2 regions of the Paenibacillus sp. GCM10012306 genome follow, and region 1 is predicted to be linked to the other one. Evidence: riboswitches for the same ligand, from Rfam matches in the RefSeq annotation. Region 1 holds a riboswitch; the other holds the start of a gene.
The links. A riboswitch is a leader RNA that binds a small molecule or an ion and turns the genes downstream of it on or off. The one in region 1 is predicted to bind cyclic di-AMP.
Positions count from the first base shown of each region.

Region 2: linked by a shared signal. The riboswitch ahead of ACFORK_RS15180 (TrkH family potassium uptake protein) and the one ahead of ACFORK_RS23530 (APC family permease) in region 1 are both predicted to bind cyclic di-AMP.

Region 1 is NZ_JBHRYW010000013.1:37,167-43,849, forward strand. It holds gene murB (UDP-N-acetylmuramate dehydrogenase) at 1-865, opposite strand, end outside; gene ACFORK_RS23520 (NAD(P)H-dependent oxidoreductase) at 985-1,503, shown strand; gene ACFORK_RS23525 (ABC transporter ATP-binding protein) at 1,646-2,452, opposite strand; gene ACFORK_RS23530 (APC family permease) at 3,005-4,822, opposite strand; cyclic di-AMP (ydaO/yuaA leader) riboswitch at 4,948-5,105, opposite strand; gene ACFORK_RS23535 (disulfide oxidoreductase) at 5,320-5,766, opposite strand; gene ACFORK_RS23540 (DsbA family protein) at 5,768-6,484, opposite strand.
Region 2 is NZ_JBHRYW010000006.1:146,671-169,828, forward strand. It holds gene ACFORK_RS15160 (CPBP family intramembrane glutamic endopeptidase) at 1-870, opposite strand, end outside; gene ACFORK_RS15165 (hypothetical protein) at 1,008-2,555, opposite strand; gene ACFORK_RS15170 (ABC transporter ATP-binding protein) at 2,552-3,283, opposite strand; gene ACFORK_RS15175 (GntR family transcriptional regulator) at 3,283-3,666, opposite strand; cyclic di-AMP (ydaO/yuaA leader) riboswitch at 3,932-4,109, shown strand; gene ACFORK_RS15180 (TrkH family potassium uptake protein) at 4,221-5,558, shown strand; gene ACFORK_RS15185 (potassium channel family protein) at 5,573-6,238, shown strand; gene ACFORK_RS15190 (LysR family transcriptional regulator) at 6,300-7,202, opposite strand; gene ACFORK_RS15195 (succinate dehydrogenase cytochrome b558 subunit) at 7,644-8,309, shown strand; gene sdhA (succinate dehydrogenase flavoprotein subunit) at 8,421-10,166, shown strand; gene sdhB (succinate dehydrogenase iron-sulfur subunit) at 10,787-11,551, shown strand; gene ACFORK_RS15210 (DUF3891 family protein) at 11,778-12,566, shown strand; gene ACFORK_RS15215 (metallophosphoesterase) at 12,609-13,514, shown strand; gene ACFORK_RS15220 (GNAT family N-acetyltransferase) at 13,729-14,313, shown strand; gene ACFORK_RS15225 (histidinol-phosphatase) at 14,421-15,230, opposite strand; gene ACFORK_RS15230 (LysR substrate-binding domain-containing protein) at 15,270-16,172, opposite strand; gene ACFORK_RS15235 (chemotaxis protein CheX) at 16,422-16,877, shown strand; gene ACFORK_RS15240 (SDR family NAD(P)-dependent oxidoreductase) at 16,908-17,684, shown strand; gene ACFORK_RS15245 (DEAD/DEAH box helicase) at 17,783-19,267, shown strand; gene ACFORK_RS15250 (ABC transporter ATP-binding protein) at 19,264-20,010, shown strand; gene ACFORK_RS15255 (ABC transporter permease) at 20,012-21,232, shown strand; gene ACFORK_RS15260 (hypothetical protein) at 21,284-21,427, shown strand; gene thrS (threonine--tRNA ligase) at 21,639-23,158, shown strand, end outside.

The DNA.
Region 1 (6,683 bases):
ATTTATCCTTCACGATTTCTCTGACATGCTGGATCAGACCGATATAGTTGCTGGCCGTGGCGTGATCAACATTTACGATAAAACCAGCGTGCTTACGGGACACCTCGGCACCTCCAATGCGAGTTCCCTGAAGCCCGCTTTCCTGGATCAACTGCCCGGCAAACCGTCCTGGAGGACGCTTGAAGACACTGCCACATGATGGATATTCCAGCGGCTGTTTCGATTCCCTAAGGAACGTCAGTTCATCCATAACCGACTTGATGGCTGTAGCTTCCCCCGGCTGAAGAGCAAACCGTGCCTCCAGAACAACGTATTCGCCGCTTGAGAAGATGCTCTTCCGGTATCCCCACTGCATTTGGTCACCCTGAAGCGTAATCAGTTCACCGGCCTTGTTCAAGACAACAGCGCTGTGTAGTACATCTTTGACCTCACCACCGTAGGCTCCTGCGTTCATATAAAGAGCGCCTCCTACTGTGCCAGGGATACCGCAAGCAAACTCTAGACCCGCCAATCCCTGATCCAACGCATAGCGCGATACATCAATAATTTTGGCACCGCATTCTGCATACAACAGTCCGTCACGCACTTCCATGCCTGTCAGGTCCGAGGTCTGCAGCACAATGCCGCGTATTCCCCCGTCGCGAATAATGACATTGGAGCCATTGCCAAGTACCGTGAGCGGAATATGCTGCTCATTCGCATATGTAACAATTTTCTGAATTTCCTCATAAGTAGCGGGAGCTGCCAGTATATCTGCTCTTCCCCCCATTTTGGTAAAGACCCGGTCCTTTAATTCTTCATTACTTTTAACGACGCCTGCTGTGACCAGCGCTTGCAGATCGTCCTGAACTTTACTGATATTCATATTGCATACCCCTTTGATGGAATAGAAATAAACCCGCTTGACGGGACATAAACATGTAACTATAATGATTACAGGTCAACCATTAAAAATTAATTTCATTATGGAAAGGAAGTTAACTCATGTCAACTTTAGTTATCGTAGCACACCCCAACCTTGAACAGTCCAAGATCAATAAATACTGGCAGGAATACCTCAAAGCGAATACAGATGTTACAGTGCACAATCTTTATGAAACGTACCCTTCGGAGACTATTGATGTGGAGCGTGAGCAGAAGCTGGTAGAACAGTATGACCGCATTGTGCTTCAATATCCCTTCTATTGGTACAGCACACCGCCGCTTTTAAAAAAATGGTTTGATTCCGTACTTACCTACGGCTGGGCTTATGGCGAGAACGGCAATAAGCTGCATGGCAAGGAATTGCAGATTGCATTGTCTACCGGCGGCAACAAGGAAGCTTATTCACCAACCGGGTATAACAAATTCAGTATTGAAGAGCTGCTTAGACCTATTGAAGCTACTTCCAATCTCATTGGCACGAAACTACAGCCTTACTTCGTTCTCGGTGGCGCAATGACCATTACAGATGAAGAAATTCAGGCTTCTGCAATCGAATATGCCAAACTAATCACTACTTAAGATATAAGGGTAGATGATCAGGCAACCACAACTTTAACAACGAACAGGCTCCCTTGTCAATGACGGGAGCCTGTTCTTCTATACATATATTCATATTATGGATGATTTTATGGCAATATGACCTTTTTCCGCCTCAAGGCTGCTATAATCCAACAGCTTTGTAGGCTGCAAGCTCATACGGAAGGCACAACGGCACGCCCGTGCGCGGATCAGGTACGATATCGGCCTCGATTCCGAATACTTCACGCAAGACCGGTGGGGTCATTACGTCAACGGGTGCTCCTTCGCTAATCACTGTACCGGACTTGATCGCCACCATATGCTGAGCGTAGCGGGAAGCATGGTTCAAATCGTGAACCACCATGATGATGGTACGGCCCTTCTCTTCATTCAGCTTTTGCAGCAATTGCAGCACTTCCAATTGATGCGCCATATCAAGGAACGTTGTCGGTTCATCCAGGAACAGGATATCTGTCTCTTGAGCCAATGCCATGGCAATCCAAGCCCGCTGACGTTGTCCCCCGGAGAGACGATCAATCGGGCGGTCATGGAAGTCCGCCATACCGGTCTCAGTGATCGCATTAGAGATAATCGCACGATCTTCCGGTGTCAATGTACCAAAGCCCTTCTGATGCGGATAACGTCCGTAGCTGACCAATTCCGCTACGGTAAGTCCGTCTGGTGCTGTTGGATTCTGTGGCAAAATCGCCAGCTGACGAGCTACTTCTTTGGTGGAGAGATTATGAATGGATTTGCCGTCCAGCATTACACTGCCGCTCTTCGGCTTCATGATCCGTGCCATCGTCTTTAGAATCGTCGACTTCCCGGAGCCGTTAGCCCCAACCAGCGCTGTTATTTTCCCTGTTGGAAGTGTCAAGTTCAATCCCTTGACGATAGTGGCTTCCGAGTACCCGATACTTAGCTGTTCTGTATTCAAACGTTCTGACATGATCTTCACTCCCTGTAGTTTTTCGGGGGATGCCCGTTATTATTGGATTTGCATAGTATATTAAGCTCTTGACTTGACTAATAAGTATAAATAATAAGGTGCGCCGATTACAGCCACTATATATTGGTATAATCTATAGAATTCGAATCCTGAGATGAAGCCGTTCAACGACTTGTCTCGTTAATGAGTAATAACAAGAATCATTCTCATTATCGCAAATATATGAAATATGTACAATATCCTAATGACGAAAAACTTCAGCAGATCCATCCAGATCAGCATCAGAGCTGCTAAACTCGCCATCGCCAGCTTTGTACTGCCAGCTTTATTTCTTTTTAATGCAAATATTCAAGATCCCCCTTGTATGCACTTCCCTCATATTCTAGAGTCATTCCCTCTTATCTTAACTCTTTTAAATGATATTGATTCTCATTATCCATGTCAACATAAATATTAAAAATTCTGCACGGTTAGCGCTCTTTGACACAAACAATACAAAATAAAAAAGAAGCCGCATCGCGACTTCTCTTATAGAGTACAACTACTTCCGAGCTATTTGTTCAAATGATAAGGTACTGTGGCGACCACAACATCCTTTTGGTTCATTAAGTAGGAACGAATCAGAAAACTGGTCTGATTGTGCAACAGAGCCTGCCACCAATGCTTCGTAATGAACTGCGGAATCAAGATCGTGATATGATCCGTTGAAGCGGTCTTCCACTCCACGGTATCGATGAACTTAAGCAGCGGGCGGATAATGCTACGGTACCTGGAGCGCAGGACGATCAACCGCACACCCGGATTCCATTCTTCCCACTTCTGCTCCATCCGGTGAATCTCCTCTTCATCAAAGCCGACGTACACAGCAACCACATTATCCGTTAACGACTTGGCGTAGCTGAGCGAATGCAGAACGGCACGAGTAACGCCAGCTACCGGCACAACCACGGTGCTTCCTTTAATAACTGGTTTATCTTTGTCGAGACAGATACGCAGCTGATCCGCTGTATTCATGTAGTGACCATGTATGCGGTAGAACACGAACATTACAATTGGCAGGAAGATAAAGGCCATCCACACACTGGAGAATTTGGTGATGATAAAAATAAGCGTAATCGTCAATGTCGTCAGCATGCCGATGGTATTGACAGCAAATTTACTTTTCCAGCCTGTCGGCTTCAATTTATACCAGCGAACCATCATGCCGAGCTGCGACAGTGTAAACGGAATGAACACACCGACAGCATACAGCGGGATCAATCCTTCTGTATTCCCGTGAAATGCCGCTACCAAGAGTGCAGACATCACACCGAGGAAAATAATCCCATTCGAGAAACCGAGCCGGTCACCACGGACCATGAACGCATGCGGCATGTATTTGTCTTTAGCGAACATGCAGGCAAGCAGCGGGAACGCTGAGTAAGCGGTATTCGCTGCCAGGAACAATATAACAGCGGTAATCCCTTGAATGAAGAAATACAGCACACCGCGTCCAAAGGTGGATTCCGTGATCTGGGATACAACAGTAGCTTTCTCGTCAGGCACAATGCCATACCAGTAAGCCAGGACGGTTATGCCCGTGAACATGATCCCCAGAATGATGCCCATGGCCATCAGGGTTTTTGCCGCATTTTTCTCAGCAGGCGCTTTAAAGTTCGGAATCGCGTTAGATACTGCCTCGACCCCCGTCAATGCTGAACAGCCGGAGCTAAACGCCTTCAGGAGCAAGAACAAGCTGACATTGGATACCGCCGTCCCGATCTCGGGAACATGAGCATGAGCACCGCCCGTAGCATATTTTATAACCCCTGAAATAATTAAGACGAAAATGGAAATAACAAACAGGTATACCGGAACAGCGATAAAGGATGCGGATTCGGTTACACCGCGTAGATTAAGTATCGTTAGAATGATAATTACGGTAACTGCAATAAGAACGGTATGACCATGCAAGCTTGGAAAAGCCGATGTAATCGCATCTGTACCTGCTGAAGCACTTACTGCAACCGTTAGAATGTAATCCACTAACAAAGAGCCGCCAGCCAAAAGCCCGGTCGGAACGCCTAGATTGTTCTTAGCTACGATATAAGCACCGCCGCCTTGTGGATAAGCAAAGATCGTCTGCCGGTAAGATAAAATCAGAATCGCCAGCAGGCCCAATACGGCAAGTGCAATTGGCAGTGAGTACCAGATCGCGGTGAACCCTGCAGCGACCAGTACAATCAGAATTTGTTCCGTTCCGTAGGCCACAGACGAGAGCGCATCTGAAGACAGAACAGCCAGTGCTTTCACCTTGGATAACTTTTCATGATCGAGTTCGTTGGATTTCATCGGACGTCCGATCAAAAGTCGTTTTACTTTGCTTACCATTGTAGAAACAGTTCCTCTCTTTGTGAGTTGAATCGGTCATACCGTGCGCCGTTTTCACGGGTGGATTTCATAAATGCAGGCACAAAAACAAGCATACGGAAATGATCCGCATGCCTGGGGCATGGTCATTATCCCACCTTTGCTTACGAGGTTAGCTGGCGGATTCGGGCTGTGGTAGCCCTACGGTTCGGCCGTATAGGCCCGTTCCGATTCACCCCTTTGGCAACGCTCTGCCAAGATTGGTTCCCCCGTTTTTCCTAGGAAAATTCAGCGCATATTCAACTTCTCACAAGGTCTAATATTAGTCTACAAAGTGCATCCAGTAAAGCGGTGAAAAAAATGAAAAAAGAATGAAAAAACATTCAAAACCCGCAAATTTTATATCGGGAACTGTCCGCTCTTTCATTCTCTTCTATTATCCCTTCAGCCCGTGTTTTTATAACATTTTTACGTTATTTGTGACGAAACAGCAGGGAATATTTATTGGTTGTACTTGCTTATGCTTCTTCTGTTTCCTGCTCCAGCGGCTTGCGGCCGAACCAGAGCAAAATCGTGATCAAAGTAAAGGCGATAAGCGCCATAAACGGAATGGTGATAAAACCAAAATAATTCAAATAATCTTTGTTACAAGGTACTCCCACTGTGCAGGGAATAATCTTACTTAGAGCAGGAATCTTCTGTTCTGCATAGTGATACAGTGAAATGCTTCCCCCAATAATGCTCAGCGGCAACACATAAGGAATAATGCGCTTGTCTCCCCGGTACGTAGCGATCCCTAGCAGAAATAACTGAGGATACATAAAGATGCGCTGGAACCAGCAGAGCTTACAGGGCTCATACTTTAGAACCTCGCTTAAATAAAGGCTGCCTGCCACGGCCACCACTGACACAAACCAGGCCAGGTAAAGAGCGTTACGGCGGCAAAATAGGGAGAATTTATTCATTTCACTTGGCCTCCGCCGCTTTGGCTGCAGTATTTACTTCCGCCGAAATGGCGTCAAAGTTAAACGGTTCTGCGGACTTCACGCCATTAATGAAGATGGTTGGCGTATTATTAACCCCTGCGTCGGAAGCTGTCTTGATGTCTCTTTGCAACTCGTCATAATACGTACGTTCCTTAATATCCTTACGTAGCAGCTCCAAATCAATGTTCAGCTTTTCCTTCTCAGCTAAGCCTACCAGATAATCCTCAGTAGCCCACTTGGCATTCTCATCTCCTTGATTTGCATATACAGCATCAAAGAACTTCCAGAACTCATCGGCATTCTGATGATAAATGGACAGAGCGGCGAGTGAAGCTGTTTCGGAATCAGGACCGATAAAGGCCATATTCACAAAATAAAAAGAGGCTTTTCCTGGCTCAACCAGTTCCTTCACGATTTGCGGTTTGATTAACCCCGTGAATTGGGCACAAGCGGGACATTTGAAGTCTCCAAACTCTACAATTTTGACCGGCGCATCCTCTTTACCCAGTCTAGGCAGCTCACTGTAATTGAAGCTCGTTGGTTCTGCCGCTGTAGTGGTGGAGGAAGAATCCTTCGCTGCCATCATAAATAGGACTACAAAAATAATGACTACAAAGGCAATCGTACCAATAACAAACATTCTGTTCGTCTGTTTCTGTTTTTCTTGTTCGTCGCGGTTTCTCTTCTGATTGCTCATCTGAGAAGCCGCTGGACTCTTCTTCTTAGGTTTGCTCAAGGATCGTTCCTTTCTGTCCTTTGTGGACGGGCGTAGTATAATATTTTAAAATTATATAATTAAAGAACTCTCTTTGGCAATCGATAGTATTGGTTTGTGGCAGGTAGCGTGTCAACGTAACAAAAAAAGGCACAGCGCCATTAAATGACGCTATGCCTTG
Region 2 (23,158 bases), on a different contig from region 1:
GCTGAGGAAGAGGCCGCGCTTGAAGGAGGTATGACTCCGCTTCAGAATGCTGTAGATTAGGGCCAGCACGCCCAGGGCGATGGTCGGTAGGCCATAGCCGTACAAGGTCAGCTTCGTAGCAAGCGACTTCTGGCTGTCCACGTACGAGGTATGCCAGCTTGGTGCTGCAAATCCAGGCTTGAAGGAGGAGACATCCCCTCCGTCAAAAGTAAATTGATACTGCAGGCGTGATTCTCCTACAGTGACTGAGCTGTCCGTGTACGTCAGTCCGGAACTGCCGCTGCTATTAGGCTCAATTTGTAGCTTGGCAGGATTGACGCCCCATTCCTTAAGCCAGGGACGAGCTAGCTGTTCCTTCTGGGCCAAGGACAGTGGCGCCGCTTCCTCGCTCGCGGCAATGGATTGAGGCCGGGTTCGAGAAGTGCCGCCAGTGACGGCTGCCCCACGGGCAAAGCTGACAGCCTGCCCGGTATACATGTTGAGATTCACGGTCAGAAGAGCACCATTCTGACCTGCGGGTGTGAAGGCCGCATGGTACACATCGTAAGGATAATGCTGGTCCAGTTTCTTTTTGCTATAGTCCTCCAGCAGCTTCTCCCGGGACATATAGCCGAAGAAGGAAGAGTCGGATTCGTAGGTGATATTCCATTCTCCATCCGTGACGGTATAACCTAGCTTCTGTGCCGCGAATACTGCGGCGTTACTCTTGGCTACGTCTTTACTGATTACTGCGGTACTTCCTTCAGGTACACCCCCGAGTAGGGAAGGAAACACTTGGAACATAATGAACAGGGCAATGCCTATGATGCCCGAAATAATAAGCCCTTTGGAGAGAGGACGCTGCTTAAGGGGCTGGCCGACGGGATTCATATAACGCCTCCTTTTGGTTGAACTCGTGTACTATGGCATTACTTGCAATACTGTATAAATGAGGGCAATCAGATTATTTTGCTTGTCTACAATCTTCTAACAAGTATTCTTACGCAAAGGGACCTGTTTTTATGATTTTAAAGTTTCTTCTGTACAGCCGTCTCATTACGTTGAGCTATAACCAGGTGAAGATATTTGGCCCCGACAGGGAGGCAGGCTATGGCAAGCGGTAATCCGATCAAGGTTACCCAGCCAAGCAGCTGCCAATCCGGCGACTGTCCGAGCTGTACATTTTCCGGGATCAGGGTATTATTTACAATCGTTTGTTGAAGCGCAATGATCAGATACAGTGGAAAGAGGAGAGCACTCAATATTCTTGATTTCATTAGATAGTAGCTGATTTGCAGCAGACAGAGAGACAGGGTGAGCAACAGTGTTGACGTCAAGACGATATATGCGAACCAATGCAGATAATTCGTCACATCAGCAAGATGTATTCTACCCCCTGCGAGAGATGCTCCAATTCCGGCTAGAGTTGCTATGCCCATCATCAGATGGATTCGAAGGACGGTGACCATTGTTGCGGCGATATTGGAGGCCATAAGCAGAAGTCTGGGTTGTGGAAAAGAGAGTCGCCAATTTAGTTGCTTGTGTTCCACCCCACTCTTGCACATGAGCCATACGGAAGCTGCCACTACAGGCACGATAAATTGCAGCTTGGTCAGAGTGATTACAAACTGATCGTCTCTTGGAAACAGGTAGAACAAGATAAAAGATCCAGCAAGAACAACTCCCTTGATCACTTTAATGGGTATTAATGCTTCAAAATGTTGCAGACGGCTGCGCTCCAGTTGATACAGTGCCCGGAATCCGGAAGAATACCGGTACGACTTCACGGTGTTCTGCTCTTTAACAACCGGAAGCTGTACTGCCAAGAAATTGTAGCGGATCTCACTCATTCTTTCGAGACCAGCCTTAGCAATCCATTGGATCAGCATATAGCTTAGAGGCCAGCCAATCAGCAGAATACCTAGCGAATACAGCAGTATATAGGACGGTTTCAGGGACTGTAATTGCGCACCGTTCAAAGCAGCAGAATTTAAGTACGTAGCCAAAGCCATCAACGGCGACAGCCATAATAATGAAAAGGGGATGAGCAGCAGCAGTTTCCAGCCCATAAGAATGGTTCCTGCCAGCAGTCCGCATACAATGGCGAGCGGAAGGATGGAGGCCGTAAACAGTGCATGAGCGACTAATGTTAGGACAAGATCTTTAAACGGAAAGTACCCATAGTGTCCCGTCAGGCTGAAGAGCACATACAGTCCGATATTAGAGGTGATAACGATGGAACCGAGATACAGTCCATGTCTAAACAGGCTTATCGCCTTGGCATACAGCAGTAGCTTCCGAGGGTGTGGGAAATTCAGAATCCACTCCCGGCTGCCATGAGCTGTGAACAACAGCATGTCGACTGCAGAAAGATACATGATGATTCCTACTATAAAAATGGTGCCTGCTGTAAACGGAGCCTGCAGAGAAGGTTGTCTACTATGAAAGAGATACCATCCGATGCTTACGAGCAGAATAAATAGAGCTACAGTGATTCCCCAAAAAGATTTTCGGCCCCATTTAAAAGGATTATAGCGACTGTACTCCAGGTCTGTTAACGCTCTAAGCGCTGTCATGCGAACACTTCCCTGTAACGTGATTCAACGGAAAGACCAGACTGGCGAAGCTGCTCTACATCCTCAATACCATGAATCCGTCCGCCACCGATCAAGATTAGACGATCAAACAGCAGCTCCATCTCCCGGATATCATGTGTAGCAATCAAAAAGGTACGCTCACCATCAGCCATCTCTCGCACAACTGTGGATGCAATTTCCTCTCTGGAAATGAGGTCCACACCAGTGAAGGGTTCATCGAGTATAACTAGCGGAGCTTTGCGGGACAGGCAGGTCAGCAGCTGCAGCCGGGCTTCTTCCCCGCGTGACAAGGTCGAGATGCGGGATTCTCTCTTGACGGAGAGCTGCCCCATTAGCTGCTCTGCCTTCACATTGTCCCAATCGGGATAAATACCTTCGGCAAAGTGGAGCCAGCGTTGTACGGTCAGCCAGCCGGGCAGATTGCTGCGATCCGGCAACAGGGATAACTGTCCTAGACGCTCTACCCCAGCAGGTTCACCGAAGATCTTCACGGAGCCGGAGTCTGGTGCAGCGAGTCCAGTAATCAGGCGTAATAAGGTAGACTTGCCCGCACCGTTGGGGCCAAGCAGTCCCGTGATACTACCCCGGGGAATATGAAAGCTTACGTCGTCCAAAAGTGTCTTTTTCCTCACGCGAAGCGTTAGGTTCTGACATTGGACGGCTGCCGGGTATTCTGGCAGTGATGAAATATCGTTATTCGTACGCATCAAGATTCCTCCTTATCAAATTGTAGCATCTGCTCTGCTGTCAGCCCCAGGCTGGCACCCACAGCTTTAAATTGCCGCACGGCCTCCAGGATCATATCTTTGCGGGCCTCCTCGATGATGACCTCATCTCTCGTAACAAAGGTACCCTGTCCACGATAGGTGACGATCAGGCCCATCCGCTCCAGCTCCTGATAGGTTCTTGCAGCTGTAGTCGGATTCACGCTCCGATCGGCTGCCAAATCCCTCACAGATGGCAGACGCGAGCCAGGTGGGATAAGTCCGGTAACAATCCGGCCTCGGATGGCTTCGACGAATTGTTCATAAATGGGACGCGAGGGATTGATATGAAATTGCTGCGGTAGCAGCTCCAAAGATTCTTCCATGTCTTCCCCCTAAAAAAATGTGTATGGGTATGGGTCATACACTTGTTGTGTGTAGTGTATCATTCCTCACCATACAATTTCAAGGATTAAAAGTTCTATATATCCTTGAAACCGTGAAAAACGATGCAATTACAGGCAAGTCACGGAAAAGGAATGAGAACTGGGTCCCCTGCATTCGCGGTCTCTCTTTAAGACATTATTTTATCCAAATATACTTAATAGTGTCTTTGTGATGTCAGGACAGAACGTATATAATTTGAATGCAATTAGATATAAGCCGAATTTCAATTGAAAACGGGGGAACCATAAGAAGAGAAAGGCGCAAGCAGACGTAGGTTTGCCTGCCAATCTTCAGGGGTGAATTTCGTTCCGGGAACGAATAGGGCAGTCTGCAGTCGCCCGAATCCGTCAGCTAACCTCGTAGGCTTCAGAACACTGCAGGGACCAAGGGGAGAGGCATTGGTGTTCCAGTGCTTTTTTTGTTTGGCATCTAACGGAATACACCGTCAATTTATATAGTGAGAGGTGAGGATTTGGCCCCGCCATTCCCTAAGTTGAACCGTTTCACCATTTTTAAGCTTTCTCCACCCCAGACGCTGGTGCTCGGTTTTGCAGCGATTATCCTGATTGGCACACTGCTGCTGATGCTTCCGGCTGCCAGCCGGAGTGGACATTCATTGAACTTTATAGATGCGCTGTTTACAGCAACTTCCGCTACCTGTGTTACGGGTCTAGCAGTTGTGGACACTGGCACGTATTTCTCCCTTTTCGGACAGACCGTTATTATGATCCTGATTCAGGTTGGTGGCCTGGGCTTCATGACGATGGCAACACTCTTTGCTTTGGTCTTAAAGCGGAAAATCTCGCTGCGCGATCGGCTCATCCTGCAGGAGGCCATGAATCAGAGCTCAATGGAAGGGATCGTACGGCTCATCCGCCGGGTGCTGATCTATTCACTCATGATCGAGGGGAGCGCAGCGCTGCTGCTGTCGATACGCTGGGCGTTTGATATGCCGCTCGGCAAGGCGATTTATTTTGGACTATTCCATTCTATTTCCATGTTCAACAATGCAGGTTTTGACCTGTTCGGGCATTACCGCAGCCTGATGGGCTATGTCAATGATCCTGTAGTGAATCTGATTGTGATGTTCCTGATTGTCACCGGTGGCCTTGGGTTTATCGTACTCGCTGATCTTATTGATTATCGGCGCAAGCGCAGGCTGTCGCTGCATAGCAAGGTGGTACTGTCTACAACTGCAGCGCTGATACTGGCAGGGACGCTCGTCATTTTTGTGTTTGAATTTACGAATCCCCGGAGCATGGGCTCCTTGAATATTGGCGGTAAAATACTGGCTGCATTCTTCCAGTCGGTCACACCGCGTACGGCCGGGGCGAATACGCTGGATATTTCCGGGTTGCGCCAGGCTTCGCAATTTTTCATCGTAATTCTGATGTTCATCGGTGCTTCTCCCGGTTCTACTGGGGGCGGGATCAAAACAACGACCTTCACGATCATGATCGGCGCTGTAATCTCCATGCTGCGCGGGCGTGAGGATATTGTATTCTTCCGTTACCGGCTGGCGCAGGAGCGGGTGTTCAAAGCACTGACCATTACTTTGCTCGCTCTGCTGCTGATTGTCTCTGTATCCATGGTGCTCTCGACGACCGAGGAACGGGACTTTCTGGAGATTCTGTTCGAGACGACATCGGCTTTCGCGACCGTGGGGCTGAGCATGGGGTTGACTCCGGAGCTGTCGCTGGTTGGCAAAATTCTCATCTGCCTCACCATGTTCGCCGGCAGGCTGGGACTATTGACGCTGGCCTATGCACTCGGCCCAAAACAAGGTAAACCATTGTATCAATATCCGGAAGGCAAAATGATTATTGGATAAGGAGTTAACGGGAGATGAAACCACAGCAATTTGTAGTAATTGGGCTGGGACGTTTCGGTTCAAGTCTGGCGCTTGAGCTGATGGATATGGGCTATGAGGTGCTCGGAGTGGACCATCTGGAAGAACGGGTGGAGGAAATGAGCGACAAGCTCACCCATGCGGTGATGGCGGATGCCACGGACGAGGGGATTTTGCGTTCACTGGGTGTTAGGAATTTCGACTGCGGGATTGTAGCTATTGGCGATAATATGGAGCGCAGTATTCTGACTGCCATTCTGTTGAAGGAGCTTGGCGTTAAGCAGGTGGTCGCCAAGGCCATATCTATTCTTCATGGACGTGCCTTGAGCAAACTGGGCGTGGACCGGGTGATTTTCCCGGAGCGGGATATGGGAGTTCGGGTGGCCCACCAGTTGGTGACGCCCAATCTGCTGGATTATATCGAAATATCCAAGGATTATAAAATTGTCGAGATGAATGTGCCATCCTGTATGGACGGCAAGAGTCTGTCCCAGCTCAATACCCGCGCCAAATACGGGTGCAGCATCATTGCCATCAACAGGGAGAGCGGGATTATCGTCGCTCCGACTGCGCTGGATTCCTTGCATGAAGGTGACATTATGGTCGTCATCGGTTCCAATGAGGGCATTGACCAATTCGAGGAAGAAGCTGTTAACCTGTAATGATTGTTATGATAAAACCCGCCTGCGGACAAGCCGCAGGCGGGTTTTTTAAGGTCTCTTCTTAATCGGCCAGCTTTGGCAGGAACACTTCTTTCGTCACTTGCACCAGTGACCGGGCAGCACCACTGAGCCCACCGCCATCCCGGTAGATCAGACAGGTGGTCCGCTGGGTCTGCTCCAGCTCCTTGATATGCAGCGAGACGAGCCCGCTGCCATTCAGCAGCTCGGGACGCAGATATGATTTGGGCAGGAGCGCCGCGGTTTTGGCCGTCGGCAGCAGCCGGACGATAGCCTCGAAGGAATCGATCTCCATGCGCACATCGGGATCAATGCCGCAGCGCTGGAACAGATCGTCGGTCAGGCGGCGATACCAGGTTCCCTTGGAGAACAGGATCATCGGCAGACGTGAGAGATGGTCCATGCTCAGCTTGGGCAGCAGCGTGAGGGGATGCTGACTGGAGACCACCAGGCGGAGCTGATCCTCGAAGAGTGGAATGCAGCGCAGCCCCGGCTCCTGAATGGAGGAAGCGATAATTCCTACATCACACTTGCCCTCGCTGACCGAGGAGACAATCTCATGCGTTTTGCCGGTGATCAGCTTCAGCTCAGCAGCGGGATACTTCTCCATGTAGGTGTTGACCAGCGGTGGCAGTGTGGTCTGCAGTGTCGTCAGACTGGCCCCTAGCGTAACAAGCTGAGGTTCGCCTTCTTTGAACTTTGATAGCGCCTCCATAAATTTGGAACGCTGCTGCCGCTGTTCCAGTGCATAGGTGTAAGCCAGCCGGCCAACCTCAGTAAGCTCCAGGCGCTTGCCATAACGGCTGAACAAAGGCACCCCCAGCCTTTCCTCCAGCTTGGAGATTTTGCGGGAAAGGGCAGGCTGTGACAGGTTAAGCTGGCGTGAGGCCCGGTTCAGGCTGGAATGCTCCACCACTGCCGCGAATATATCCAGATCGTCAAACATAGTGTCTTCCTCCCGTAATAATACAAGGTATGACTCTGTCAGGATTGTGCCTTATTCTGCCGGTATAAGAAGTGATAAAAAGCATAGAACGATAAAAGGTTGAATCATAGATAGCCAGTATTTTCAGGAACTAAAAGGAAAAAGTACATTGTAAATGATAATCATTATCACATAAAAGACATTCTTATGCACTAATTGTATAACGATTAATAATTATATTGCAATTCCCTTATAAGACAAAAAAGAGTAACATGAAAAGTGACACAAGATATTCACAGTTTGTGAATAAATAATCAAAGTCCGGGAACACAAGGGATAGCGGCTTGCAAATCGGGAAATATCCTTTTTTCATGTAATCATGCAGCTGTTTCAAGAAGTAGTCCCGGCGGTAAATGCTCATTAATGAAAACGCTGTTTTAATTGGAAAGGGGACACACCAGTATGAGAGGATTTTATTCCAGAAAGATTCATTCCTTGCTCGGCGTTATCCCGCTCGGGGGCTTTTTCCTTGAGCACATGCTGACGAATTTCTCCGCAGTTGAGGGTGGCGCTTCCGGTTTCACAGACAGTGTGCTGTGGCTGAACAGCCTGCCGCTAGTCTTCTTCCTGGAATTGTTCGGTATATGGCTTCCGTTGCTGTATCACGGGGTATACGGTCTGTACATCGCTTACCAGTCGAAGCCGAACCTGAACCGTTTTAAGCTGGAACGCAACTGGCGATATACCTTGCAGCGGGTCACAGGGGTTATCACGTTTATCTTTATCGTCTGGCATGTGTTCGAGACCCGCTTCCAGGTGACACTCGGCAATGTGAAGCATGAGGAGCTTGGCGGATTGATGCACAATATTGTGACCCAGCCGCTGCTGCTTACATTCTACATCATCGCAATCGTGGCGTCGTCCTTCCACTTTGCCAACGGGCTGTGGTCGTTCCTGATCAGCTGGGGTATTACCGTCGGGCCGCGCTCGCAGCGCGTATCTTCCGTGATCTGCCTGGGGCTGTTCGTGATCGTAACGGTTATGTTCCTGGTATCGCTGGTCACTTTCCGTGACAGTGAGTTCCAGACGGCTGCGGCTGCTCTGCAATCATTGAAGACCTTCATCTAAATTAAAAGTAGATTATTCATATTTTCGGTAAGCGTATGCTTTTGAAATCGGTGTTGTACGAAGCTGATCGATGCGGCATATGCTGACAAAACAGTTAGGAGTGAACTTATCATGGCAACAGCAGACATCATTATCGTGGGCGGTGGTCTGGCCGGCTTGATGGCGACCATCAAGGCAGCTGAATCCGGAGCGCATGTTCATCTATTCTCGCTTGTCCCTGTCAAAAGATCACACTCTGTCTGTGCCCAAGGCGGCATTAATGGTGCCGTGAACACGAAGGGCGAGGGAGACTCGCCTTGGGAGCATTTTGACGATACGGTCTACGGCGGAGACTTCTTGGCGAACCAGCCGCCAGTCAAGGCGATGTGCGAAGCGGCGCCCGGCATTATTCACTTGATGGACCGGATGGGCGTTATGTTCAACCGTACGCCGGAAGGCTTGCTCGATTTCCGCCGGTTCGGCGGCACGAAGCGCCACCGGACGGCTTTTGCCGGAGCGACAACAGGACAGCAACTGCTGTACGCACTTGACGAGCAGGTTCGCCGCTGGGAGGCGGAGGGTCTGGTCACCAAGAGCGAGAATTGGGAATTCCTCTCGGCCATTATTGATAACGACGGCGTCTGCCGCGGGATCAGCGCTCAGAATCTGAAGACGATGGAAATCGAGACCTTCCCGGCCGATGCCGTAATTCTGGCCAGCGGCGGTCCCGGCATCATTTTCGGCAAAACGACCAACTCTGTTATTAACACGGGAACCGCGGCTAGTGCCGTATACCAACAGGGTGTGCATTACGCGAACGGAGAGTTCATACAGATTCACCCTACAGCCATTCCGGGCGATGACAAGCTGCGGCTGATGTCGGAATCGGCGCGCGGGGAAGGCGGACGGATCTGGACCTACAAGGACGGCAAGCCGTGGTATTTCCTCGAAGAAAAATATCCAGCGTACGGTAACCTGGTGCCGCGTGACATCGCGACCCGTGAGATTTTTAATGTCTGTGTCGATCAGGGACTCGGCATCAATGGGGAGAACATGGTGTATCTCGATCTCTCTCATAAAGATCCGAAGGAATTGGACGTCAAGCTCGGCGGGATTATCGAAATCTACGAGAAGTTCATGGGTGATGATCCACGCAAGATTCCTATGAAAATCTTCCCGGCAGTCCACTATTCCATGGGTGGCATGTGGGTCGATTACAACCAGATGACGAATATTCCGGGCCTCTTCGCGGCAGGGGAATGTGAGTACCAGTACCATGGCGCGAACCGCCTCGGAGCTAACTCGCTAGTATCCGCCATTTACGGCGGGATGGTCGCCGGACCGAAGGCGGTTGAATATATTAAAGGCTTGAAGAAATCGGTGCAGGATATCTCCTCTACCGTGTTCGATGGCTTCCACAAGAAGCAGACCGATAAATATGAGTCCCTTTTGGGGATGTCGGGCAAAGAGAATGCCTATGTCATCCACAAGGAACTAGGCGAATGGATGACCGCTAACATGACGGTGGTGCGCCACAACACCAAGCTGGAAGCAACGATCGGCAAAATCAAGGAGCTCAAGGAACGCTACCGGAACATCAACATGAACGATACGTCACGCTGGAACAACCAGGGTGTCGCGTTCACTCGCCAGCTGTGGAACATGCTGGAGCTGTCCGAGGCGATGACGCTGGGTGCATTGCTTCGCAACGAGAGCCGCGGAGCGCACTACAAGCCAGAGTTCCCGGACCGCAACGATGAGGAGTTCCTGAAGACAACCAAAGCGGAGTGGACTGCGGAAGGCCCGCAGATTTCCTACGAAGCCGTAGATGTCTCGCTGATCCCGCCGCGGATTCGGGACTACTCGAAGGACAAGTAAGCGGGAGCTTAACGCGACCAACTAAAGGCTGGAGGACTGCGACGGAGCGGTAATTGTCCGGTAGCAGGATGCTCAGTGTCAGCAAGCGGTCGGTGAACGCGGCGTGGTGGTAATTGTGTAGTCGAGGAGTGCTTGGCAAAGCCACTGCTTCAGAAAGTTGACACTCATGCATGAGGCTAACGGTGGGCTAACGGACCCTATCGTCGTTATTTGCACCTTAAGCCGCTTCTGGAACATGTAACGGACTGAGGGGACGCTATTTCCTCCCAAATCGTGAACTTTACACAGGATTTCTGCTCATAACGTTTCTGGAGTCCGTTACTTTCTGGAACGATGGGTTGTTAGGAAATAACGCCTCTGGCGTCCGTTAACAGAGGGAACAAGAAGCAATTACTGATTTCGCGATAGTATTTCGAGGTAGCATTACTTAGCAGGTTGGATCGTTAACCGAAGAACGTAACAGACAATGGCTAACTGACGAACGCTAACTGACGAACGTTAACCAACCAGTAGCTGCAATTGTCAGATCAGCAGGCTCATGGACGGTAAATAAATAGTCCTGTTGGCAAAATGAGATTCAAGAAACGTATACTTCATAACACTTTTAGGAGGTAACGATGATGGCGGAAACAGCCCAAGCTCCCAAAAACGTAAAGTTTGTTATCACCCGCCAGGATGATCCGCAAAGCTCGTCGTATACAGAGGAATTTGATCTTCCTTACCGTCCAGGGATGAACGTGATCAGCGCCCTGATGGAAATTCAACGTAATCCGGTCAATGCCAAGGGCGATAGTACGGTTCCGGTATGCTGGGACTCCAACTGTTTGGAGGAAGTGTGTGGTGCCTGCTCCATGGTCATCAACGGCAAGCCTCGCCAAGCCTGTGCTGCCCTGATCGATAATCTGGAACAGCCTGTCCGGATCGAGCCGATGAAGACATTCCCTGTGGTACGCGACCTTGTTATTGACCGCAGCCGGATGTTTAACGCCCTCAAGCGGGTAAAAGCCTGGATTCCTATTGACGGTACTTACGATTTGGGTCCAGGGCCGCGTATGCCTGAAAAGAAACGGCAATGGGCGTACGAATTGTCCAAGTGCATGACCTGTGGTGTCTGCCTGGAGGCTTGCCCGAATGTCAATGCCAAGACCGATTTTATCGGTCCGGCAGCAATCTCTCAGGTCCGGCTGTTCAATGCCCATCCAACGGGCGAGATGAATGCGGAAGAGCGCCTGGAAGCGCTGATGGAAGATGGCGGGATCGACGGTTGCGGTAACTCGCAGAACTGTGTGGCGGCTTGTCCGAAGGGCATTCCACTGACAACTTCGATTGCCGAGATTAACAAGCAGACTACGAAGCATATGTTCAAACGCTGGCTGGGTGTCTAACAGGAACCCTGCTTAGCAGTATAAACAGCCATCCCAGCATCTGCTGCGGGGTGGCTGTTTGTTTTTTTTAGCGTAAGGGTTTAAGTCCGCACTTTTTAGCGTAAATATCCATAAGTCTATCATAATAGCGCTTTCCTGCTGGATTTATATCATCATATCCAACTATGATATAATCATCATAGTTTATGGTAAGCCAGAGAGCAGGAAAAGTTGGGGAGGAATAGAAGTGATTTGTCGGGAGCAGGACGGAGCATTTGTGATGGTGAAGCAGCATGAGCACGGAGAGTTGTCGGGTGTTCTTGCGGAATGGTTCAGAGAAGAGCGCGGCCTTGGGGAGAACCGACGCGAAGAAGTACTGCGAGCGGTGTCCGAGCATGATCGGGGCTGGATTGATCTTGATGAGACGCCTTTTTGGAACGATGCGGCGGATGCACCGTATACTTTCATCGATTTCCCTCTAGTGCCGAAGCTAACCTTCTACCGGCGCGGGCTGAACGAGATTGAAGCTGACACGCCTTATGGAGCGCTGATATGCAGCCTGCATTTCGATCGGCTGATTGATATATCCGGCGAGGATTATCCTGAGCTAACCTTGTATCAGGAGCAGGAGAAAGCGCGCCGGGACCGCATCCGCCGTGAACTGGAAGCAACTGCTCCAATCGGAGAAAGTGAACTGCATTATGATTCCCGTCTGCTGCAGTTCTGTGACGATCTCTCGTTGTACCTGGCGCTCAATAAGCCTGGTAGTACGAAGGCAGAGGAGCATCCGTGGTGGCGTGAAGGGTTTACGGGCAGTGAGGATTTTGTCTTTACCTCCGGGCAGCGGATTACGGCGAATTGGAAGGATGAGGCGACTTTGATTTTGAACCCGTTTCCATTTAGCCGGCAGCTAGAAGTATCTTTCAAGCAGCGTCGTGTCCAGAAGTCAGTAATCAAGGCAAAGGGAATTGCTTCTGCATATAAGGAGGCACCGGAAGAGGTAGTACATCTGGTACTCGCTGGTCCAGAGCAATAAGGTGCAAATCCGAAGGTAAATAACCCGAAAGGAGAATACCCTATGAACACAGGCTCATCCGGGGTTCCTCCCCTTGAATGTATAGACAAGCACGATACACAGCACCAGCGGCCCAAAATTACCCGCCGCCAGTTCCTGGCTCGCGGCGCGGCAGCCGCTTTAGGCGTAGGGCTGCTGACCGGTGGTTACTCCTGGCTGGCGGAGCCGCGCTGGCTGGAAGTGACCCGTATAGAGCTGCACCTGGCTGGGCTGCCGGGAGCATTTGCAGGCCTGAAAGTGGTGCATTTTAGCGACACGCACCTGGGTTTTAACAAAGATGCCAGTGACATTGCTCGTCTGGTTGATCATATTAGAAAGGTTGACCCGGATCTGATTTGTTTTACTGGCGATATAGTGGACAGCAATCCCGGTGATTTGACGGAATCTGTACCCGTGCTGGCCGAGCTGAAGGCCCCCCTGGGCAAGTATGCGATTCTAGGCAACCATGATTACAAGAATACGGACAAAGTTACCCGGCTGCTCAAATCAGCGGGATTTCATGTGCTGCGCAATGAATCCATGCTGATCAAGCGCGGCGGCGCGGTAATGGCTATCACTGGACTCGATGATTTGCTGCATGGCCAACCGGACCCAGCAGCAGCGCTGCAAGGCGTTCCTCCGGGCACCTTCACGCTGCTGCTGATGCATGAACCGGATTACGCCGATACGGCGGAGGAATATCCTTTTCATCTGCAGCTGTCGGGACATAGTCATGGCGGGCAAATCCGCTTGCCGATGGTTGGTGCGCCATTCACTCCTTATGGATCGCTGAAATACATATCCGGATTGTATTACACGGAGAACAAACGGATGCCAGTTTATGTGAACCGGGGGTTTGGCGAGACTTATATGCCGTTCCGGCTGTTATGCAGGCCCGAGCTTACGGTATTAACCTTGCGTCAGGCTTGAGCCAAGGCGTAGGGAGTGAATTGGAAGCACTTTAGATTTAATCACCAAGCACGATTCAATCACCCAACCCAGCTATTTCTAAAGAAATTTGGCGGCAGCACTGGCCCCGAAATTCAAACATTTTCTGCTATGATGACCACATCTCATGTCAGTCAACATGCGTAAGTCTGATCAGTATGCTGCATATTTTTCAACTGAGGAGTGTGGAGAGTAAATGAGCGCCCATGAGACCCTGAAGCTGCCCCGTCGGAACGGGACGGCAGTAGAGCTGCGGCCAATGTCGCCGGAGAATGCCCGGACTTTGCGGACGCTGCTCTCTCACCCGCTGGTCAAGCCGCATATTGTGATGCGCCCGGGAGGGTCACAGCCTGTTTTTATGGATAAGCTGATTAACCGAATGCTGTACGCGATTGACCCTGGTGCACTACATGGCGGCATTTATAGGAGCGGACAGCACAAACTGGTAGGAACGGTCTCTTTGCAGAACTGGAACCGGCAGGAGGGCAAAGCGACTTTGGGCTACATGATTGATCCAGAGTGGTGGGGACATGGTTTCGCTACTGAAGCGGTGGGACTATTGCTGAATTACGGATTTCAGGAGCTGGGGCTGAAGGTGGTGGAAGGTCGATGCAGGGGAGACAATACAGGTTCGGAGCGGGTGATGCTAAAAAATGGATTACAGTTGGAGCGTACCGTACCAATCGTAGCTTCCGGTGGCGATGTAATGAAAGTCTTCAGGCTTTGTTACACAAATGAAATAATGCCGTTATACAACTCTAACAGTGTCCGGTTAAACTAAGTACATGACCCCCTTTTGAAAATATATAACTGTTTTGGGACCCGATCACTCGGGTCCATTTTTTTTGCCGTTATTCATATCTGGGGAAGGGACGGTAGTACTTGTGACTAGAGGGCGACGGTGATCTTCTCACGCTGCTTGAAGTATACCCAGTGCTTGAACCCGATTTCCTTGAGGCGTGCGGCGACATCGTCTAGCTCATCAGCCACACGGGACGGCTTGTGCGCATCGGAACCGAAGGTGACTGCGACGCCGAAATGCAAGGCTCGCTCCAGGATGGCGTCAGACGGGTACCAGCCTCCGCTTAGCTTGGTTTTACCCGAAGTATTGATCTCGATAGCTACGCCGCATTCACCGATGGTGCGCAGGCATTCATCCAACGGTCCTGGTGTAGGTATTTCGGAGAAAGCTGGATAGTTCCCTTTCATGGCATCGATATGCCCAAGAATCTGGAACATGCCACTGCGGGCAGACTCTGCAATCAGGCGGTAGTATTCTGTTTTGGCCGCAATTTGGTCAGAGTGGCTTAGTCCTTTCCAGCGGCCTTTATTAAAAATGCTTACGTCAGCCACATAATGCACTGACCCGATAATATAGTCGAAGGGATGCCGACCGAGTGTCGTGCGATATAGCTCCGCATGCTGTGGAAAATAATCCGACTCGATACCCAGAAGTACGTCGATCCGGCCTTCGTATTCTTTTTTCAGCGACAGGACTTCATCGACATAGAGCGCCAGCTCCGATTTCGCCATAGCGATACGCGGAAAAGCTTGCTCCGAGGGGCTTCCAAAGTAGGGGGTGTGATCGGAGATGCCTATGGCGCTCAGTCCGGCGCTCAGTCCAGCCTCAATATAATCGCGGATGTTTCCGTCGGCATGGCCGCAGCGAAAATGATGTGTGTGTAGATCGAATTTCATGGCAGGACCTCTCCTTTGACCAATATAGTGGTGTGGCGGTTATTCCGAACCGATGAACTGGGTTTCTGGCATGCCCTTGAGATCGCTTAGAAATTGTCTCATGGCGGAATTGACGTATTTGCCGGCCTTCGTAATGACGCCTACCGGATGGGTGACTTCAAGCTCGATAATCGGCACAATCTTCAGGCTCCCTGCCCGCACCTCTGCGGTGACGGACTGCTTGGAGATGATAGCGGCGCCGAGATCCAGCTCCACCATTCGTTTGACTTCCTCACTGCTGGTAAGTTCCATAATGACTTGCGGCTGAATGCCGTGCTTGGCCATGACCTCATCTGCAAACTTGCGGCCGACGGTATCGGGTGACAGCAGAATCAGCGGTGTTTTGCCCAAGGCCTCGATCCCTGCGGTTTTGGCCTGTGCCAGAGGGTGACGGGGCGAGACGACAAGCTCGAAGGTATCATAATACAGAGTGGACGTGGTCATGCCAGGACTCCCCCCGATCAGATAGCCGATGCCTACATCGACAAGTCCATTCTCTACCTGATGATAAATCTGCGAGGAGGACATCGATGAGATGGATGTTTTGATATGGGGGAACTGGTTTTTAAAATAAGACAGAATACGCGGCAGAATTTGAATAGCGATGGAAGTGGTTGTGCCGAGAACGATATGCCCCTGCGGGTTCTCTTCCAGATCCGCAAGCCGCTGCTTTAATTCCTCGACAATTCTTACAATTTGTTCTGCATGGGTCAAGAATACTTGGCCCCTATCGGTCAACGTGACGGGCTGGTTCCGATCAACGAGTTGGGTTTTGAATTCTTCCTCTAGACTTTTGATTTGTGCCGAAACCGCCGGTTGGGTCAGGTTGAGCTGCTCTCCCGCCTTGCGAAAGCTCATGGTTTTGGAGATGGTGATAAGCGTCTCAAGCTGGCTGATGTTCATGGAATTCCTCCCTTGGACCAACCGAAGTGGCTCCTTGTTATTAACGTATTTTACGCACATTGTTGGTATTTGATTAAATTATAGGAGATTACACCCGACAGGGCAATGATCCGCCTTGAGTAATCTTGGGATTTTAGTTGGTCAGGCCTTAATTTTTGGTGAATTGTGCCGATATATGGAGTATAATAATTTATATTGCCTGGGACTTTTGGTATATGACTAAAGCCTAGCGAGGGGGACAGCATCTTCATGAAAGCAGAAGTAATCAATCCGTTTTTGGAGTCTGCACGCATTGTAATCGAACAAGTAATTCAGGTTTCGCCGTCCACCGGTAATCTGGGTGTCAAAGAGATTAAGCAAATCGATAATCATATATGGATACAGGTAGGAATGACCGGACAGCTTAGCGGTAACATTATTTTTGGGATTGCTGAGCAAGTGGCACTGCGGATGGTATCGATCATGATGGGTGGTTTTGTGATTACAGAAATGGACGAGATGGGCCAAAGCGCGATTTCGGAGCTCAGCAATATGATCAGCGGCAATGCCAGCACCATTTTATCCAACCAGGGAGTCGCTGTAGATATTACACCGCCGAAGTTGATGAAATCGGATAGTATGTCATTTGAATCGAGCAAAGCGCTTAGCATCCCGCTGTTGATGGAAGGGATCGGCGAACTGGATATTCAGGTGATGATCTCTTAGTGCACATAACAGGGAGCTGAACTGCATTTCATGGAGTTGAAGGATAAAATTATTGTCATTACAGGGGCGTCGAGCGGCATCGGCGCACTCACGGCGCAGATGTTAAGCGGCCGGGGTGCCGTTCCTGTTCTGTTGGCGCGTTCAGAAGACAAGCTGAAAGAAACGGCGGCCGGAATTCCGGGCGTTTTTGGATTGTATCCATGCGATGTAAGAGATGCGGCAGCCGTAGAAGAGACGTTTGCCAGAATCCTTGCCGATTATGGCAGAATCGATATTCTGCTTAACAATGCCGGCTATGGCAAATTTGCTCCGTTTACAGAGATGGACCCCGAGGAATTCGACGATATGATGGATGTCAATTACATGGGGATTGTCCGCTGCACCAAGGCGGTAGTTCCGCATATGCTAGCTCGGGGAACCGGTCAGATTGTGAATGTGGCCTCCATGGCGGGCAAGATAGGAACCTCCAAAGCGGTAGCATATTCTGCAACCAAGCACGCTGTGCTGGGTTTTACGAATGCGTTGCGACAAGAGCTGCGCAAGACTGGAATCATTGTCTCGGCGGTTAATCCGGGGCCGATCGCGACCGATTTCTTCAAGATTGCCGACCCGTCCGGGGGCTACGAGAAGAGCGTGGCGAGAATGATGATGACGCCGGAGCATGTCTCCACCAAGATTGTCCGATTGATGGAGAAGGGCAAGGAGGAGCTGGATCTACCGGGCCTCGCAGCCTTCGGCATCCGGCTGTATGGACTTTTTCCCCGGCTGGCGGACAAGCTGACCTATAACGCCATGAACCGTAAATAACGAGTGGCAAAAGGACGATGGGGCCTTCCATTTGGTGGAGAGGCCTTTTTGGCATATAATAAAGATATTATCTCAAGCGAAAAGGATGAATTACTATTATGACTAAAGCTTCATTTGCGGCCATCGGCATCCAGGAAGATCTAGCGGCCCGATTGTCGGAATTCGGCATCAACGAGCCTTCCCCTGTACAGGAGCAGACGATTCCGTTACTTCTGGAAGGAAGAGACGTGATCGCGGCTTCCCAGACTGGCACAGGTAAGACGCTGGCTTATCTGCTGCCGCTGCTTCAGGGCATTAACCCGGAACAGAAAGTGGTGCAGAAGCTTGTACTTGCGCCTACACAGGAGCTGGCCATGCAGATTGTGCGTGAAGCTGAGCGTTATGGTGCGCACCGGGGAATCCGTGTGCAGGGTCTGATCGGAGGTGCGGCGATCAAGCGGCAAATAGACAAGCTACGTGAGCATCCGCAGCTTGTAGTCGGTACTCCCGGCCGAATCCGGGAACTGATCGGACTGCGCAAGCTGAAGATGCATGAGGTTAGCACAATCGTCATTGACGAGGCTGATCAGATGTTCCAACTGAGCGGAGCTGGAGAGGTAGCGAAGATTGTTAGCAGTGCGCTGCGGACAAGGCAGCTCGTCATGCTCTCAGCCACGATTGGACCGGAGACGAAAGCGCTGGCGAATCGGGAGATGAAGAATCCGGCAGAAGTTGGCATTGCCCCAGGAGTGATGACCTCCCAAACTCTGGAGCATCATTACGTGGTAACTGAGGAACGGAACAAGATCGATATGCTGCGCCGGGTGATCCGTCATTACAATCCTAAGAAGGCTATTGTGTTCGTGAATGCTACAGATGATATTGCTGAAGTAGAAGCCAAGCTGAACCATCTGGGATTGACGGCGGCAGCTATTTACGGAGATGCGGATAAAGTTACACGCAGTCATGTATTGTCCAAGTTCCGTGACGGCAAATTTAAGGTGCTGGTCGCCAGTGACGTTGCAGCACGGGGATTGGACATTGAGGATTTGTCACTGGTGGTCAGCTTTGATCCCGCCTTTGACTCCGAGCATTATGTACACCGGGCTGGCCGGACCGGTCGCATGGGCCGCCGTGGTTTATCGGTCTCCATTGTGACAGAACAGCAGACTTTTATTATGCGCAAATTCGCACGGGAACTGGACATTGCGCTGGAAGAGCGCGAGCTGTTCGCCGGGAAGGTGCTTACTGCGGAGGAAGCTCGCAATTCGGCCCGCAGTGGCGGATCATTTAGCGGCGGAGCGGCACCGCGCAATAGTTCTGCAGGTGGCGGAACAGAATCCCGCAGCGGCAAGCCTACGGTACGGACGTCCAGTGTCGGTTCTGCAGCTGCCGAAGCGGCTAATTCTGTCGAGCCAACCCGGCGTCCGGTACAAGAGAACACTGCTGCGTCATCCGGTGGGGACCCGCGACGGGATCACCGCAGCGGAGCAGCACCTGTTCGCAATAAACGTGCGAGCAATAAGGTCCGCGAGCAAGACCGGAAGAATAAGGGAGCACCGAAGTGGCTCAAGAACAAAACTCCGAGGGGGGATGGCCAGTGAGTATAACTCCCGTATTACAAATTACGGGTTTAACCGGTGGTTACAGTCTGAACAAGCCAGTGCTGCATGATATTGCATTGCAAGTCCAGCCCGGTGAAATGGTTGGTCTGATCGGCCTGAACGGGGCAGGTAAAAGCACGACGATGAAACATATTCTTGGGCTGATGTCTCCGCATAAAGGAGAAATTCGGGTCAATGACAAGACACGGGCTGCCGATCCCGAGGGGTATCACGGCGCGTTGTCCTTTGTGCCGGAATCCCCGCTCTTGTACGAAGAAATGACAGTGCGAGAGCATGTGGAATTTACAGCGCGATCCTATGGTGTGGATCGCAGCGACTATGAATCTCGAAGTATCCAGCTTGCGAAGCTGTTCCGCATGGAGGACAAGATGGACACGCTGTCCTCTCATCTGTCCAAGGGTATGAAGCAGAAGGTCATGATTATGTGCGCTTTCGTGGCTCGTCCTGCCCTGTACGTGATTGACGAGCCTTTTCTAGGTCTGGACCCGCTAGGGATTCGTTCCCTGCTGGACTTCATGATGGATCTGAAGAAATCTGGCGCGTCGATCCTGCTCAGCTCTCATATTCTGTCTACGATTGAAAACTATTGCGATCGTTTTATTGTGCTGCACCAAGGCAAGGTGATCTCCAGCGGAACGTTGGACGAAATGACTGCGGCGGCCGGATCTCCAGGACAGTCTTTGGAGCAGCTGTTCTACGAGTTGGTTCAAGGAGGTCAGTGATATGGATCTGAAGGAGCTGCGGCGGCAGCGGCGCGGTCAGTCCATGGGGAAAATGCTGCCTTATGCCGGATATATTATCCAGAGTGGTGTGGCGATGGTATTCATCTTCATCCTGATCGCTTTTTCTGCCTGGTATACTTCTCTGCTCCGGAACATTCCGGAAGGCGTTCCTATTCGCTGGATCATGCTCGTACTGCTGCTGCCTGCGGCGGTGCACAGCAGCTTCCGGACCTATCTGCAAAGTCCGGATACCGTCTTCCTGCTGCCGCAGGGTCATCGGATGCGTGAATACTTTGCTCCGGCGTGGGTCAGTGGGAATGTGTGGAAGCTCCTGCGCCTGGCCTTTGTGCTGATTACGTTATGGCCGCTTTACATACGTACGGAAGAGACTCCCAAACTGCTCTGGGCTACAGCACTCTTGTTGGCCGGAGTGAAGGTGCTGTCGAGCTTCGGCTGCTGGCGCGAGCTCAGCATGCTGTCCCGCCCTGCATCCAGGTCGTTCACCCTCCTGCGCTGGGCGGTTGGCGGTCTTATGATCGCAGCCTGGCTTTGGCAGCCGCCCGGCCGGGCGTTGATTTTTATTGCGCTACTGGCGGCGGCGTACCTCGCAGCGCTGGCCGTTCCGGGCCGGCACCGTGTGGCTTGGGAACGACTTATTGCCACCGAGAAGAATCAGGGCGCTCGGGCGCTGATGATTCTTGGCTGGTTCGTGGATGTACCGGGGCGCGAGCAGCGGGTTAATGCCCGTCGTTATCTCGCCAAATGGGGGAGTAACTTGCCTTGGCGCCAAAGTACGGCTTACCGTTTTCTGCTGACCAAGAGCTTTGCCCGCGGTGACATCTTCGCAATTGTTCTGCGGATCGCCGTGCTTGGCTTATTCCTGAACTGGTGGAATTACGGTAGCTATCTGGGTAGCGGGATTTATCTGTTCTTCCTGTTCCTTCTCGGCATTCAGTTGTCTGCACTACGGAGGCTGCATAGCGAGTCCTTTTGGTTAATTGTGTACCCCTTACCACAGGGCAGCAAGGCGCAGAATTCGATCATGTTTATCTTCCGAATTCAGCTTGCATTGGCTGTATTGTTATGGCTCCCCTTCCTGCGGGGAATCGGGGAGCAGCCTGGGCTGGTGGCCGGAAATCTGGTCGCTGGCGCGCTGTTGGTTTATCTGTTTAAGGCTTATGCTTCCCGCAAGGAAGCTTCACTGGATGACGATGATTTATAGCAGAATACAGGGGGCAGCTGACGCTGTCCCCTGTATTTGCGTGAGGAGATCATGTTAAATAACGCCTTGACTTTATTTTTACGTACAGCTATAATCAACGCCAAGCCATACAATCCCGGCTATGACCAGAGACATGATTCCATTAATCAAGCTGCACAGAGAGAGAAGCAACCGCTGCAAGCTTCTTCTGATTGACGATGGAGTTACCCCTTTGTAGCCGTGATGTGGAACCTGAAGGCTCTGTGCCTGCGGAAGTATACATCACCGGACCATCTCCGTTACAAGATGCTGATGAGGACCCAGCAACCTGTGGGTCAAATTAGGGTGGAACCACGAGCTGAACGCACTCGTCCCTTGGGATGAGTGTTTTTTTGCGTTCAATAATTCGTGGATGGAGGCGTAACAAATGGTTAAAGTAACACTTCCGGACGGGTCTGTCCGGGCATACGAGAATGGCATGACAGTAGAACAGATTGCAGGTTCCATCAGCTCCGCTTTGCGGAAATCGGCAGTTGCCGGCAAAGTGGATGGTGAAGTGGTGGATCTCCGTACAGCGGTAGAGGCCGATAGTAGGGTTGAGATTGTGACGCTGGAAAATGAGGAAGGGCTAAAGATATACCGGCACAGCACAGCCCATCTCTTGGCTCAGGCACTGAAAAGAATATATGGGCAAAAGGCCGTCAAATTGGGCATTGGCCCCGTTATCGAAGACGGATTCTATTATGATATCGACATGGAGAAATCCTTGTCTACAGACGATCTCAAAGCTATTGAGAAAGAAATGAAGAAGATAATACAGGAAAATCTCCCGATTACTCGCCGTGTAGTTAGCCGGGAAGAGGCGTTAGCCATCTTCGGGGAATTGGAAGATCCCTACAAGCTGGAATTGATTCGTGACTTACCGGAAGATTCGGTCATCAGCATCTATGACCAGGGAGAATTCTTCGATCTCTGCCGGGGGCCGCATCTGCCGTCGACTGGCAAGATCAAGGCGTTCAAGCTGCTGAATGTAGCCGGTGCATACTGGCGGGGAGATTCCAATAACCACATGCTGCAGCGAATATACGGCACGTCTTTTCCGAAGCAGAATCAGTTGGATGAGCATCTGAACCTGTTGGAGGAAGCCAAGAAACGGGATCACCGTAAGCTGGGCAAAGAGCTGGACTTATTCATGTTCTCGGAAGAAGCGCCGGGCATGCCCTTCTTCCTGCCCAAAGGCATGATCATTCGTACAGAGCTGGAGGACTTCTCCCGTGAGCTGCAAAGACAGGGCGGCTATGATGAAGTGCGTACACCGTTTATGATGAATGTCCGGATGTGGGAGCAATCAGGTCACTGGGATCATTATAAGGACAATATGTACTTCACAGATGTAGACGATACGAAGTTCGCATTGAAGCCAATGAATTGTCCAGGTCACATGCTGATGTTCAAGAACAGCCGACATTCCTACCGGGAGCTGCCAATGCGTCTGGCCGAGTTCGGCCAGGTTCACCGCCATGAATTCTCTGGCGCGCTGAATGGCATGATGCGGGTGCGTTCCTTCTGTCAGGACGATGCACATCTATTCGTGCTCCCTTCCCAGATTGAGGAGGAGATCGCTGGTGTCATCGAGCTTATCGACCATATTTATCAGGTCTTTGGTTTTCAATACAGCATCGAATTGTCTACTCGGCCTGAGGATTACATGGGCTCCGAGGAGCTGTGGGACGCGGCGGAGCAATCCCTGCAAAATGTGCTGGAGAAGCGCGGCATCCAGTATCGGATCAACCCGGGAGACGGGGCATTCTATGGACCGAAGATCGACTTTCACATTCTCGACGCGCTGAAGCGCAGCTGGCAGTGTGGAACAATACAGCTGGACTTCCAGATGCCAGAGAAGTTCGACCTCAGTTACATTGGCGAGGATAACGGGAAGCATCGGCC